One region of the Vogesella amnigena genome, then DNA from elsewhere that is predicted to be linked to it. Evidence: predicted binding sites of a transcription regulator. Region 1 holds the regulator's gene; each other region holds the start of a gene.

What was found. The regulator FNR, encoded in region 1, switches genes on or off when oxygen is low (the NO sensors DNR and NnrR bind a similar motif). The targets are predictions, from matches to a motif close to TTGATNNNNATCAA.
Region 2: a site for FNR is predicted at 3,033-3,046, ahead of nirJ (heme d1 biosynthesis radical SAM protein NirJ). Genes of this name have one in related genera too.
Region 3: a site for FNR is predicted at 2,949-2,962, ahead of ACFOKJ_RS01515 (NAD(P)H-dependent flavin oxidoreductase). Genes of this name have one in related genera too.

What each region holds. Positions count from the first base shown of each region.
Region 1 is NZ_JBHRYH010000018.1:37,517-41,686, forward strand. It holds gene ACFOKJ_RS08695 (alanine/glycine:cation symporter family protein) at 1-510, shown strand, start outside; gene hemN (oxygen-independent coproporphyrinogen III oxidase) at 639-2,045, opposite strand; gene fnr (fumarate/nitrate reduction transcriptional regulator Fnr) at 2,156-2,902, shown strand; gene ACFOKJ_RS08710 (NAD(P)H-dependent oxidoreductase) at 3,240-3,695, opposite strand; gene ACFOKJ_RS08715 (DUF1853 family protein) at 3,703-4,170, opposite strand, start outside.
Region 2 is NZ_JBHRYH010000017.1:25,891-30,060, forward strand. It holds gene ACFOKJ_RS07405 (Crp/Fnr family transcriptional regulator) at 1-176, opposite strand, end outside; gene ACFOKJ_RS07410 (cytochrome D1 domain-containing protein) at 233-1,774, opposite strand; gene nirJ (heme d1 biosynthesis radical SAM protein NirJ) at 1,771-2,976, opposite strand; gene ACFOKJ_RS07420 (APC family permease) at 3,705-4,170, shown strand, end outside.
Region 3 is NZ_JBHRYH010000002.1:232,189-236,358, forward strand. It holds gene ACFOKJ_RS01510 (aldehyde dehydrogenase family protein) at 246-1,601, opposite strand; gene ACFOKJ_RS01515 (NAD(P)H-dependent flavin oxidoreductase) at 1,710-2,882, opposite strand; gene ACFOKJ_RS01520 (helix-turn-helix transcriptional regulator) at 3,050-3,721, opposite strand; gene ACFOKJ_RS01525 (LysR family transcriptional regulator) at 4,119-4,170, shown strand, end outside.

The DNA.
Region 1 (4,170 bases):
GTGTTCATCGACACCATCGTCGTGTGTTCCTGCACCGCCTTCATCGTGCTGCTATCCGGTGCCTATGTACCCGGCGCCGAGCTGAAAGGCGTGCAACTGACCCAGGCGGCGCTGTCTGCCACGCTGGGCAGCTGGGGCGGCCACTTCCTGGCCATTGCCCTGTTCCTGTTCTGCTTCAGCTCCATCATCGGTAACTACGCGTATGCCGAGGGTAATGTGGAGTTCATCAAGAACAACAAGCTGCTCATGCTGGGCTTCCGCCTGCTGGTGCTGTTCATGGTGGCATTTGGTGCCATCGGCAGCTCGCCGCTGGTATGGGACATGGCCGACCTGTCGATGGGCATCATGGCGCTGATCAACCTGTTCGCCATCGTGATGCTGTCCAAGCACGTGTTCACGCTGCTGAAGGACTACCAGGACCAGCTCAAGGCCGGTAACAAACAGCCGGAATTCGACGTGAAGCGTTACCCGGAAATCCAGGCACGCATCCACCCGGAAAGCTGGAAGTAAGCTGCCCTCCGGCATGGCGGCCACCATTGACCGCCGCTAGATAGCCAAAGCCCTTCCGCCATGCGGAAGGGCTTTGTTTTATGGTCGCAGGGGCCATCTGGCCAGCCGAGATGGTGGCCTGCAGCCTGCTAGATGGTCTTGGAGTAACGCGCCTTGGTCTCGCGCTCGCGCAGGTGACGATCGAACACCATGGCGATATTGCGGATCAGGAAACGCCCCTTGGGCGCCACCATCAGGAAATCGCCGTCGAAAGTCAGCAAACCTACCTGCTGAAACTCGCGGATCAGTGGCAGCTCGTCGGCAAAGTAGTCGGCAAAGTTGATGCCGAAAGTTTCCTCGATGGCCTCTACCGACAGCGAGAAGCGGCACATCAGCGACTGGATCACGCTGCGGCGCAGGATATCGTCCTGGGTCAGCGTCATGCCGCGCAGTACCGGCAGGTGGCCGGCATCCAGCGCCGCGTAGTAGGCGTCGATGTCTTTTTCGTTCTGCGAGTAACAGGGGCCGACCTTGCCGATGGACGACACGCCCAGACCGATCATGTCGCAGTCGGCATGGGTTGAATACCCCTGGAAGTTGCGCTGCAGGCGGCCCTGCTGCAGGGCACGCGTCAGCTCGTCGTCCGGCTTGGCAAAGTGATCCATGCCGATGAACACATAGCCGGCGTCGGTGAGCTGCTGTACCGAATTCTGCAGGATGTCCAGCTTGTGCGCGGCCGTGGGCAGATCAGCCTCGTTGATGCGGCGCTGCGGCATGAACACGCTGGGCAGGTGCGCGTAGTTGTACAGCGCGATGCGGTCCGGGTTCATTGCCAGCACCTTGTCCACAGTGCGGCGCACCGAGTCGGCATTCTGCAGCGGCAGGCCGTAGATCAGGTCCACGCTCACCGACTTGAAACCGGCCTCACGCGCGGCGTTGATCACGGTAAGGGTTTCTTCCTCGCTCTGGATGCGGTTCACCGCCTGCTGCACGGCCGGGTCGAAATCCTGGATGCCCACACTCATGCGGTTGAAACCCAGCCGGCCCAGGTGCAGCACGGTGTCGCGGCCAACCTTGCGCGGGTCGATCTCGATGGAAAACTCACCATCCGGCAGCAATTCGAAATGCTTGTTAATGGCCGCCATCACCCGGCTGAGTTGCTCGTCGGACAGGAAGGTGGGTGTGCCGCCGCCAAAATGCAGCTGGATCACCTTCTCGCGGTAGCCCAGGCGTGCCGCCACCAGGGCGATTTCCTTTTCCAGGTAATCCAGGTACTGGTCGGCGCGGCTCTTGTCTTTGGTGATGATCTTGTTGCAGCCGCAGTAGTAGCAGATGGTGTTACAGAACGGCACATGCACGTACAGCGACACCGGGCGATGGCTGGCGCCAATGGCGTGCTGCTGCAGCCAGTGCTCGTAATCCTTCACCCCGAAGCCGCCGTGAAAGCGATCTGCCGTCGGGTAAGAAGTGTAGCGCGGGCCGGAACCTTCAAGTTTTTCGATAAGTTCTCGATCGAAGACGCATTGCGTCGGCTGGAACGGGGCGGTGGGTGTCATATCGTCTTGCTTGGAAAACTGGTGGTGGGCTGGTAAATTTGCGCTAATTGACACTTGGCGCGCTTTGACGCGTGTCAAGCAAGCCTCTAGCCTTGCGAAACCCGGAAACCATGACCGAGCTCACTACCTCCCTGCACACGCTGAAAGTGTCGTGCTCCAACTGCAGTCTGCGTGAACTCTGCCTGCCGGTTGGCCTCAACCGCGACGAGATGGCACAGCTGGATGCGGTGATCCGCCAGAGCCGCCGTCTGAAGCGTGGCGAGTACCTGTTCCACTCCGGCGAAGGCTTCCGTTCACTGTATGCAGTGCGTACCGGTTTCTTCAAGACCTGCGTCTCCAGCCAGGACGGCCGCGAGCAGGTAACCGGCTTCCACATGTCCGGCGAGCTGATGGGCCTGGACGGCATTTCCGCCAGCCAGCACGGCTGCGACGCCATCGCGCTGGAAGACAGCGAGGTATGCGAGCTGCCGTTCAACCGCATGGAAACCCTGGGCCGCGACATCCCCAGCCTGCAGCACCACTTCTTCCGCCTGATGAGCCGCGAGATCGTGCGCGACCAGTCGGTAATGCTGCTGCTGGGCAATATGAAGGCCGAGGAGAGGCTGGCCGCCTTCCTGCTCAACCTGTCGCAGCGTCTGTCGGCACGCGGCTTTGCCGCCTTCGACTTCATCCTGCGCATGAGCCGCGAGGAAATCGGCAGCTTCCTGGGCCTGAAACTGGAAACCGTCAGCCGCACGCTGTCCAAGTTCCAGCAACAGGGCTGGCTGAAAGTGGATCACAAGCACATTCAGGTACTGCAGCCGGAAGAGCTGAAGGCACTGGTAGCCGGCTGCGCCCAGGCCAACAGCCTGCGCTGAGCACCAGCCGCCCTTAGCGTTCGAACGCCCTGCCCCGTGCGGGGCGTTGTTGTTTGTGGGGGGATGCAGGGTGGAAAACACGTAGCCCGGATAAGCCACAGGCGCATCCGGGAACATTGGCACCTGCTCCCCGGATGCGCTGCGCTTATCCGGGCTACCAACTTGCCGTTCGAACGCCCTGCCCCGTGCGGGGCGTTGTTGTTTGTGGGGCAAGCGTGTGATGTGTAGGGCGGATGCCCCGCAGGGGCGATCCGCCAACACAAGGTTGGCCGCAAATGACGGTGGAACGCCCCGCAAGCGCCTCATAGTGGCGGAACGCCCCGTTGGGGCTTCCGCCCTACAGCACCCCTATCGACAGCGCCGCCGCCAGCGTGGCGCCCAGCTCGGCCGCCTCCTCCAGCGACTGCGGCGTCACCTCCCCCTTCACCAGCAGCGGTGGCAAGGCCTCGCGCAGCGGGTAGCCGCTGGCGATGCGGCGAATCGCGGTGAGTGCGCCCTGGCCGTCGTTGCCGGCGCTGATGATCGCCGCGTACGGCAGCCCCTCCACCTTTCCCTGCGCCGGGTAGAAGGTGCGGTCGAGAAAATCCTTCAGCGCACCGGCCATGTAGCCGAAGTTTTCCGGCGTGGCCAGCACCAGCGCCTGGCTGGCCAGCAGGTCGTCGATGCCGGCCTGCAGCGCCGGCAGCACGCGAACCACCACGTTCTCCTCGCCACCTGCCGCCGCTGCAGCAGCAGTGACCAGTGCGTGGGTATGGCCGCTCTGGCTGGCGTAGACGAACAGCAGGGTCTTCATGCCGCGCTCACGATGCGGCCAACGTGCGCTGCAGCTCGGCCAGCATGCCGGGCAGCGGCCAGTCGTCGCGCACCACGAAACCACGCGCAATCTCGTGCCAGTCGCCCCCCTCCCCTGGCGCCAACTCGGCCACCAGTCGCGCACCATCAGCCTCGGCCAGCTGGGCCTGCAGTTGCGGCAGGATCAGCACCGCATCGGCGGCGGCGCGCGCCGGCGCCAGCCAGCACAAGCGTGGCAGCAGCAGCCAGCGGCTGTCGGCGCCATGCTGCGGCCAAGGCTCGGACAAGCGCCGCCACCAGCCACGGCAGGCATCGGCATTACACGGGAATTGCGGCTGCGGCGCATGCGGATAGAACAGCCAGCCGGTGAGGCGGCTGTAGGCCGGACAGCCGGCAAAACCGTCCGGCAGCTGTGCCGCCGGGTGGCAACTCAGCGCCAGCTGGCTGGCAAGCTTGCGGTATTTCAACGGCCAGGC
Region 2 (4,170 bases), on a different contig from region 1:
GCATCGCCACGCTGGAAGATCACCTGCCCTTTCAGGCCGCGCACCTCGCGCGTGGCCGGCACCAGCGCCTGCAGCTGCGCCGGCGACAGTTGCTGGAACAGCGGCTGGTGACTCAGAAACGCGGAAACATCTATCGGAACCATGCTGGCCTCGACCTGGAAAATGATCTGGCGCAAGGCTACGCCGCTGCCCGCCGCGCGGCCATGCGCCGGAAGACGGTAGCGGCTACGCCCTAATGACTAGTGCCACTGGAACGCGTCACCTTGTTGAAAACGTTGTACTTGCCGATGGGTTTCATCATCGGCAGCGCCGCCACTTCGCGGAAGGTCGTCGCATCCACTACCACCAGTTCGCCCGGCGTTTCCATGATGCTCACCAGCGCGTAGCGGCCGTCGTGGGTGAACTCCACGTGGGCATTGGTCTTGCCCGGCCGCAGCGTCAGCTGGCGCACCACCTTGAAACTGCGCTTGTCGATGATGGAAAGCGTGTCGCGCTGCGGCGACATCATGGCGTCCACCCAGGCATACGGCGTGTTGTCGTGGCTGCGCAGGAAGAAACCCGGCCCCGGCGTGGCGATGTTGGCCGCCACCTGCCAGCGATCCATGTCGATTACCGTTACCCGGCCGCTGTTCAGGTTTGGCGTGGCCATATAGTGGTGGCCGCCCTGCTGGAAGGTGATGCCGGAGCCCAGGTGCGGCATGCCGTCCAGCGGCAGCTCGGCCACCTTGCTGCGGCTGTCCAGGTTGATCACCTGGGCGTGGCCGTCGCGCGAGGCCGCCATCACATGGCGGTAGCTGTCGTCAAAAAAGAAGTCGTCCAGCACCATGTCCAGCGGTGTGATGCGTGGATTCTGGTAGCCAGGCAGCGCCAGGCCCTCGCCCATCTGGTAGTCGTGCACATAGCCGGGGTAGATCGGCGCGGCCTTGGGGTTGTAGGAGATCTCCCACAACTCGGCAGCATCCTTCAGCGCCACGATGAAACTTTGCCGCGGCGCGGCGTCATACACCGCCGACACCCGCGACGGCTTGCCGCTGCGATCCTGCACCGCATAGGTTTTCACTGGCTTGAGGCCGTTGGCGTCCAGCAGCACCAGCGTCTGCGGCAGGGTATTGCCGGCCAGCACCCAGCGGCCGTCGTCCGACACCGCAAGGTTGCGGGTATTCAGCCCGACGCGGATCTCCGCCACGGTCTGCAGCGTGTACAGGTCGTACTGGCTCACCCAGCCATCGCGGCTGGCAAAGTAGACAAAGCGCCCGTCTGGCGAGAACTTGGGCCCGCCGTGCAGCGCGAAGCGGCTCTGGAAGCGTGTCAGCGGCGTAAAGCGGTCGCCATCCAGCACGGTAACGTGGTGGTCGCCAGCCTCCACCACCACGAACAGGTTGCGCGGGTCGATGCCCGTCGCAAACTGCGGTGTGGCCGGCAGGCTGGCCGGGTCGTGGTACTGGATGCGCGAGGCCGCGGTATCCGCCTCGCGCCACAGCGGCGGCGTGGCTGGCGGCGTACCCAGCCAGGCAGCCAGTGCACTGATGTCGGCATCGGATAGCGTGCCGGCAAAGCCGGCCATCTGGGTGGCGGTGCGGCCATCGCGGATCGTGCGCAGCACCTCGGCCGGCTTCAGCCGCTCCAGGCTTTGCGACAGCAGCGCCGGCGCCATTGCGCCCATGCGCTCGGCACCGTGACAGCTCTGGCAATGTTGCTGGTACAGCGCAGCCGGCGCAGCGGCGCTGGCGGCCAACGGTGCCAGCAACAGCAGCAGGGTAAGCAGGCACTTCATGTCCGGCCCTCCACCGCTACCCGCTGCCATGGTGTCAGCGGCGGTGGCGGCACATAGCCGGCGGCCACACCGATTTCCGCATCGCTGAGATAACAAGCCGGGTCAGCAGCCCAGTAGTCGCCACACAGCTGCCAGGCGCGCACGCGGGTGTTGCCGTTGCAGATGTCCAGATGGCTGCAGGCGGCGCAGCGCCCTGTTACCGGCCGCGGCCGCTGTTTCAGCCCGGCCATCAGCGGGTGGCTGGTATCCGGCCAGATGGCGGAAAACGGCCGCTCGCGCACATTGCCCAGCGTCACCTGCCACCACATGGTGTCCGGATGCACATTGCCTACGTTGTCGATATTGGCCACGTTCACACCGCTGGCGTTGCCGCCCCACTGCTGCAGGCGCTGGCGCAGGGTCGCCACCTCGGCCGGATAGTGCCGCGCCGCCCACTGCAGCAGGTAGACGCCGTCGGCATCGTTGTTGCCGGTAACGAAGTCGCGCGCGTCGCCTGCCAGCAGCTGCCGCTGGCAGGTATCCAGCAGCAGGTCCATCGCCCAGCGGGTGCGGGCGTGCTGTGCGTCGCAGTCGCGGTGCTTGTTGCCGCGCCCGGCGTAGTTCAGGTGCGAGAAGTAGAACTTGTGGATGCCCTCGTCCGCCACCAGCTGCAGCAGCGCCGGCAGGTCCAGCGCGTTGTCCTCGGTCATGGTGTAGCGCACGCCCACCTTGATGCCGGCATCGCGCGCCAGGCGAATGCCCTGCAGCGAGCGCTGGTACGCGCCTTCCAGGCGGCGAAAGCGGTCGTGGCTGGCCCCGATGCCGTCCAGGCTCACCCCCACATAATCGAAGCCGGTGTCGGCGATGCGGCCAACGTTGGCCGCGTCGATCAGCGTGCCGTTGCTGGACAGCCCGATATAAAAGCCCATGTCGCGCGCACGGCGGGCAATGGTGAAGATGTCCGGGCGCAGCAGCGGCTCGCCGCCGGACAGAATCAGCACCCGCACGCCAAAAGCGTACAGGTCGTCCAGTACCGCGAACACTTCACCGGTAGAAAGCTCGCCGGCGAAATCCTTGTCGGCGGAGGTGGCATAGCAATGCTGGCAGGTAAGGTTGCAGCGGCGGATCAGGTTCCAGATCACCACAGGACCAGCAGGCGACCGCGCCGGCGCCAGCGGCTGCGGATGCAGCAGGGTATGCAGGTAATGGCTCAGGCGCAGCATGACAGCCTCCGGCAATGACGATGGCGTCATCGTCGGCGCTGTCCACCAGAATCTCATTGACAGCCGTCAAGCACACGCCGGCTGCGGCGGTACCGAATCAAACGACATCAATGCGGGCAGGAATGTCGCAGCCCCCTTCATGCACAGGCAGGCATGCTTGCCGCCAACGCGGTTGACTGCAAGGAGAAACCGACCTGGCTCTGCTGACCGGGCGCATATGCCTGTCCCGCAGGCAGCTCCCTGAATTTCGATATTGGCATTCAGGATCTGGATGTCTGCCCAGCCACCAGCCGGAAAAATTGAGGCAGCGCGGCAGAGTGCAGCCCGTCAATTTAAGGACCAATTGCAAGCTTGGCCGTTAATGCTTAGCTACTTGGCAGATCGCACTATGTCATTGTTTTACTTGAAGAACGCAAGCCATTTTTATGCAAAAAGCTATTGCTGAATGAAGAGCGCTGTTCCTGATGCCGTCTGCTGGCCTGCATATTTGGTGAAAAAAAACTAAAGCGGGACGTTTTTGAGCGCGTGCAAGCCACAGGATTACAGGAGACTAAATTTGCTCGATGCGATTGTTCTGCCAGGTCTCTTGTTGAACGCTAGGTGGCTGTAGAAAGGCAGATCCAGAAACGGGTCGAAATGCAAAGGAAGGCCGGCACTCGTCGGCACAAAACATAGCAGCCAGAAATGGCAGCAAGCGTCTGAAACCCGCGACTTCAGGCGAAATAAAATTGCGAAACCAGGCAGGTGTTCCTGTTCTGGTGATAGAGGAGAATGTTGTGAGTTTGCAAGAACATGTGCTGCGAACCACTGCAGCGAATGCGTATGCCCCGCCCACAGCTACGCAAGACTGCGAGCTGCACCGAAATTTGACCTGGAAAGACGCCTTCTGGGTAACCAGTGGCGTACCTGCCGGGGTGTTGTTCGTCATTGGAGGCGTCTCGGCCACTGTCGGTCAGCCTGCATGGTTTATCTGGTTACTCGCCATCCTTATCGGCTTTGCCCAGTGCTTTACCTATGCAGAGATCTCCGGCCTCTATCCGCACAAATCCGGTGGTGCATCGGTATATGGTGCACTCGGATGGGTGCGTTACAGCAAGTTCGTTGCGCCAGTATCCGTGTGGTGCAACTGGCTGGCATGGTCGCCGATGCTGGCGTTAGGCACCAGCCTGGCCGCCGGATACACACTGAGCAGCC
Region 3 (4,170 bases), on a different contig from region 1:
GTCGGGCGGTAAAACGGGGATGATACGGGGCGGGGCGGCTGACGGCCAATTGTCTTGTGGCCGGCAATATCGACTCGCCACGCAGGTCGCGGTCGAACACGTAGCCCGGATAAGCGTAGCGGATCCGGGGAAGCCTTACCCATCTGCCGCCAAACCCCGGATGCGCCTGCGGCTTATCCGGGCTACCCACTACACGTGGTGGCGGAACGCCCGCTGGCCGCGGGCTTCCGGCCTACCTGGGGCATCTATTTCTGCCAGTAGGTCTTCACGTTAACGAACTCGTACAGGCCGAACTCGGACAGCTCGCGACCGTAGCCGGAGGCTTTCACGCCGCCGAACGGCAGGCGCAGGTCGGAGCTGGTGTAGCGGTTGATGAACACCGCACCGGCCTCGATATCGCGGCCCAGCTGCCAGGCGTGTTCAGTGTTGGCGCTGAAGATGGTGGCGCCGAGGCCGAACGGGGTGTCGTTGGCCAGGCGGATGGCGTCGGCCTCGTCGCGGGCGCGCAGGATGCTGGCCACCGGGCCGAACACTTCCTCGTGGTAGACGCGGCAGGCCGGGGTGACCTCGTCCAGCACCGTGGCCGGGTAGTAGAAGCCCACGCCGTGCGGCATTACGCCGCCAGACAGCAGCCGCGCGCCGTTGTGTACCGCATCCAGCACCTGGGCGTGCAGCGCCTCGCGCAGGTCTGCACGGGTGAGTGGCGCCAGCGTGGTGACGGCATCGGCCGGGTGGCCCGGCACCAGCGCCTGTACCTGCGCCATGAAGGCTTCGATAAAGGCATCGGCCACTTCCGGCACCACGATCATGCGCTTGGCGGCGTTGCAGCTTTGGCCGGCATCGCGAAAGCGCGAGTGCGCGGCCTCGACGGCAGCGGCTTCCACGTCGGCATCGGCCAGCACGATGAAGGGGTTGCTGCCGCCCAGTTCCAGCACCGATTTCTTCAGGTGCCGCCCGGCCATGGCCGCTATCTGGCGGCCGGTGCCGGTGGAGCCGGTAAACGCTACCGCGTCCACGCCGCGTATGGCGTCATCCACCGCGTCGTGGTTGATCCATGCCACGTCCAGCACATCCAGCCCGGCGCCCTGCACGATGTCCAGCAGCAGCGCGGTGCTTTGCGGTACCGATGGCGCCGGTTTCACCAGGCAGGCATTGCCGGCCATCAGCGCCGGCACCGCGAAGCGCAGCACCTGCCACACCGGGTAGTTCCACGGCATGATGGCCAGCACCAGGCCCAGCGGCTCGAACGCTACGCCGCTCTTGCTGGCGCCGGTGGCGATGTCCTGCGGCGCCAGCAGCCGTGGCGCCAGCTCGGCGTAGTAGCGGATCAGCTGCACGGATTTATCGATCTCGGCCAGGCATTCGCGCAGCAGCTTGCCCACTTCCAGCGATACCAGCTCCGCCAGCGCGTGACGCTGCGCCGCCAGGTGGTCAGCCAGCAGCAGCATGCGCTCGGTGCGCGCCACGGTATCCAGCCGCGACCAGCGGTGCTGCGCCTGGCGCAGGCCGGCCAGCAGCGGTGGCAGACAGTCGGCATCGAGAGCGGGGCGGGTGAAGACCACTTCGCCGGAGGCGGGGTTACAGCTGGTGAAGGCGTTCATGGCGGCAGGGCTGGCAGAGGTAGCAGGGCAATTACAGTCGGGAGACTGTAACAAATGCGGCCAACCCTGACCATGCCGCAGGGTTGGCCGTATCGGCGGGCAGACGGCTCAGGTGGTGGTGAGATCCAGCGGTTTTTCGCCGCTGAGGAAGTAGTGAATGGTTTCCTGCACGCTCTTGATGGCATCGCCGAAGGGTAGCGGCTCGCTGCCGCGGAAGAACAGGCCCTTGCTGACCTCGCCACGGAAAGCCGCCGCCAACTTGAGGTCGATGCAGAACTGGCCGACCTTGGCCAGACCGTCGCGCAGGCCGCATACCGACAGGCAGTTCAGCGCCTGGGTGCAGCGCGCCGGGTCGGCCTTGGCATTGGCCTGCAGCTTGTCCTCGCGCTTGAGGTAGCTTTTCAGGAACGGGGTGAGGATGCCGCGCGCCGGCAGGCCGGCCACCGACATGAATTCCACGATGTCTTCCTGCTTGGCCCCGGCCAGGGTGCGCTTGAAGTTGATGTGAGCATCGCCTTCCTCGGTTACCGCGAAGGCAGTGCCGATCTGCACGCCGCTGGCGCCGTACTCGCCGAGGTAGGTCTGTACTTTCTGGTGGCTGTTCACGCCGCCGGCCACGATCAGCGGGATGCGCTCGCGCGCCAGCCCCAGGCTGTGGAACAGCTCGAAGGTTTCCTGCAGCACGCGCTGGAAGTCGAATTTGTGATCCGCCACCCCGGCGATGCTGGCGGCGCCCAGGTGGCCGCCGGCGTGGTTGGGGTGCTCGATCACGATGGCGTCCGGCAGGCGGCCTTTTTTCATCCAGCGCTTGAGCACGATGCCGATGCCGCGCGCTTCGGACAGGATGGGAATCAGCGCCACATCCGGGTGGTCGGCGGTCATCTCCGGCAGGTCCAGCGGCAGTCCGGCGCCCATCACCACCGCATGCGCGCCGGACTCGCAGGCCTGGCGCACCAGTGCGGCGTGGTCGTCCACCGCCTTCATCACGTTCACCGCCACCAGGCCATGGCCGTCGGAGGCGGCCAGCGCGGCGCGCACTTCGCGGTCCAGCGCGATGCGGTTCAGGCGGTTGATGCCCTCCTGGCCCTGCAGGTTGGCCGCATCGGCCAGCAGATCGTCATGCAGGTGGCGCAGGTCGACGCTGGCAATGGTACCCACGCCGCCCTGGCGCGCCACCGCGCCGGCCAGGCGCTTGGCGGAAATGCCGACGCCCATGCCGCCCTGCACGATGGGCAACAGCTGGCGACCACGGATGATCAGCGGGGAAAACGAGTGCGAGATGGCCATGCCGGTTCCTGCGTCAAAAAAACAAAGGCAGGATTGTCGGCAGTGGCGGCAGGGCGAGCGTTGACCGTGGTCAAGCCGGGGGAAGATGCGGCTGGCGCCGCCAGCGAAACGGGGCGCCCGGCATGTGCACCTGGCGCCCCTTGCCCGCCTTCAGGCGGCGATCAGGCTGCCAGGCCTTTCTGCAGGCCCAGCACGATGGCGTGGATACGGTTGTTGGCGTCCAGCTTGCGGATGATGTTGGCCGCATGAAACTTCACCGTACGCTCGCTGATATCCAGAATGGTGGCGATTTCCCAGTTGGTCTTGCCGTGCATCATCCAGTAGAAAATGTCGCGCTCGCGGTGTGACAGCGGGTTGTCGCCACTGCTGGCGGGGCTGATGCGTTGCATGGTGCGATGCAGGTGCGGCAGCAGGCTGCCCAGCATGCGCAGCTCGGCCCCGGGCAGGGTGCTGTCCACATGCAGTTGTGTCAGGTGGCCATTGCTGTGCAGCGACAGGCAGGCGGTGGATTCGCCGTTTTCCGCAGCGTAGAACTGCACCTCGCTTCCCATGCCCAGTCCCAGGGGATGCTGGCTGTGGTGTTGCAGTAGCGGCACGGTGCCGGCGCACAGGCGGCGCGGGGTTCCCAGCCAGCCCTGGCTGGCCGCCTGGCCATGCAGAATCTGCAGGGTGCTGGCCTTGCTCTCTTCGGCCAGGGTGTCCAGGTAGCGCAGCAGCTGCGCCTCGTCATCGAGTTGTGGCAGCGAGTGTATCCACTGCAACAACGTTGTCAGCTGAGCGTGTGTCAAGCCATTGCAGACATTGCCACAGGCAAACGGAATGCCTTTTGTCACGCAGCTCTCCTCTGTATCTGAATTATTGTGAGCCGACATGTTATCGAAGCCATGGGGCACGCCCAACCGAATTTCTACCACCCATGTTTTTTACTCATGGTTGGCATCTGGCTTTCTTGGGGCTCAACACAAACAGGGGCTGACAGCGGGGAACTGTTGTTGCAAATCGGCATCACTTTGCAAACTGGCCGGAAGGCCGGGAAGGGCTGTTACTGCCAAAATCTGCGATTCACGCCATTTGCATTTATCAGGCGATACTTAAATATCTTTAAGCAATGCCTTTTTTCACATATATTTGACAGATAAGTTGTAAATTGCACTGCTGTTTGTGTATGACACGTTTTCAAATGATGTGTGCATGGCATAACGCCCGCCATCTGCTGCGAGATCGAAACTGATGGATACATTGAAAGCCCTGATGGTCTTCATGACCACTGCCGAAAACGGCA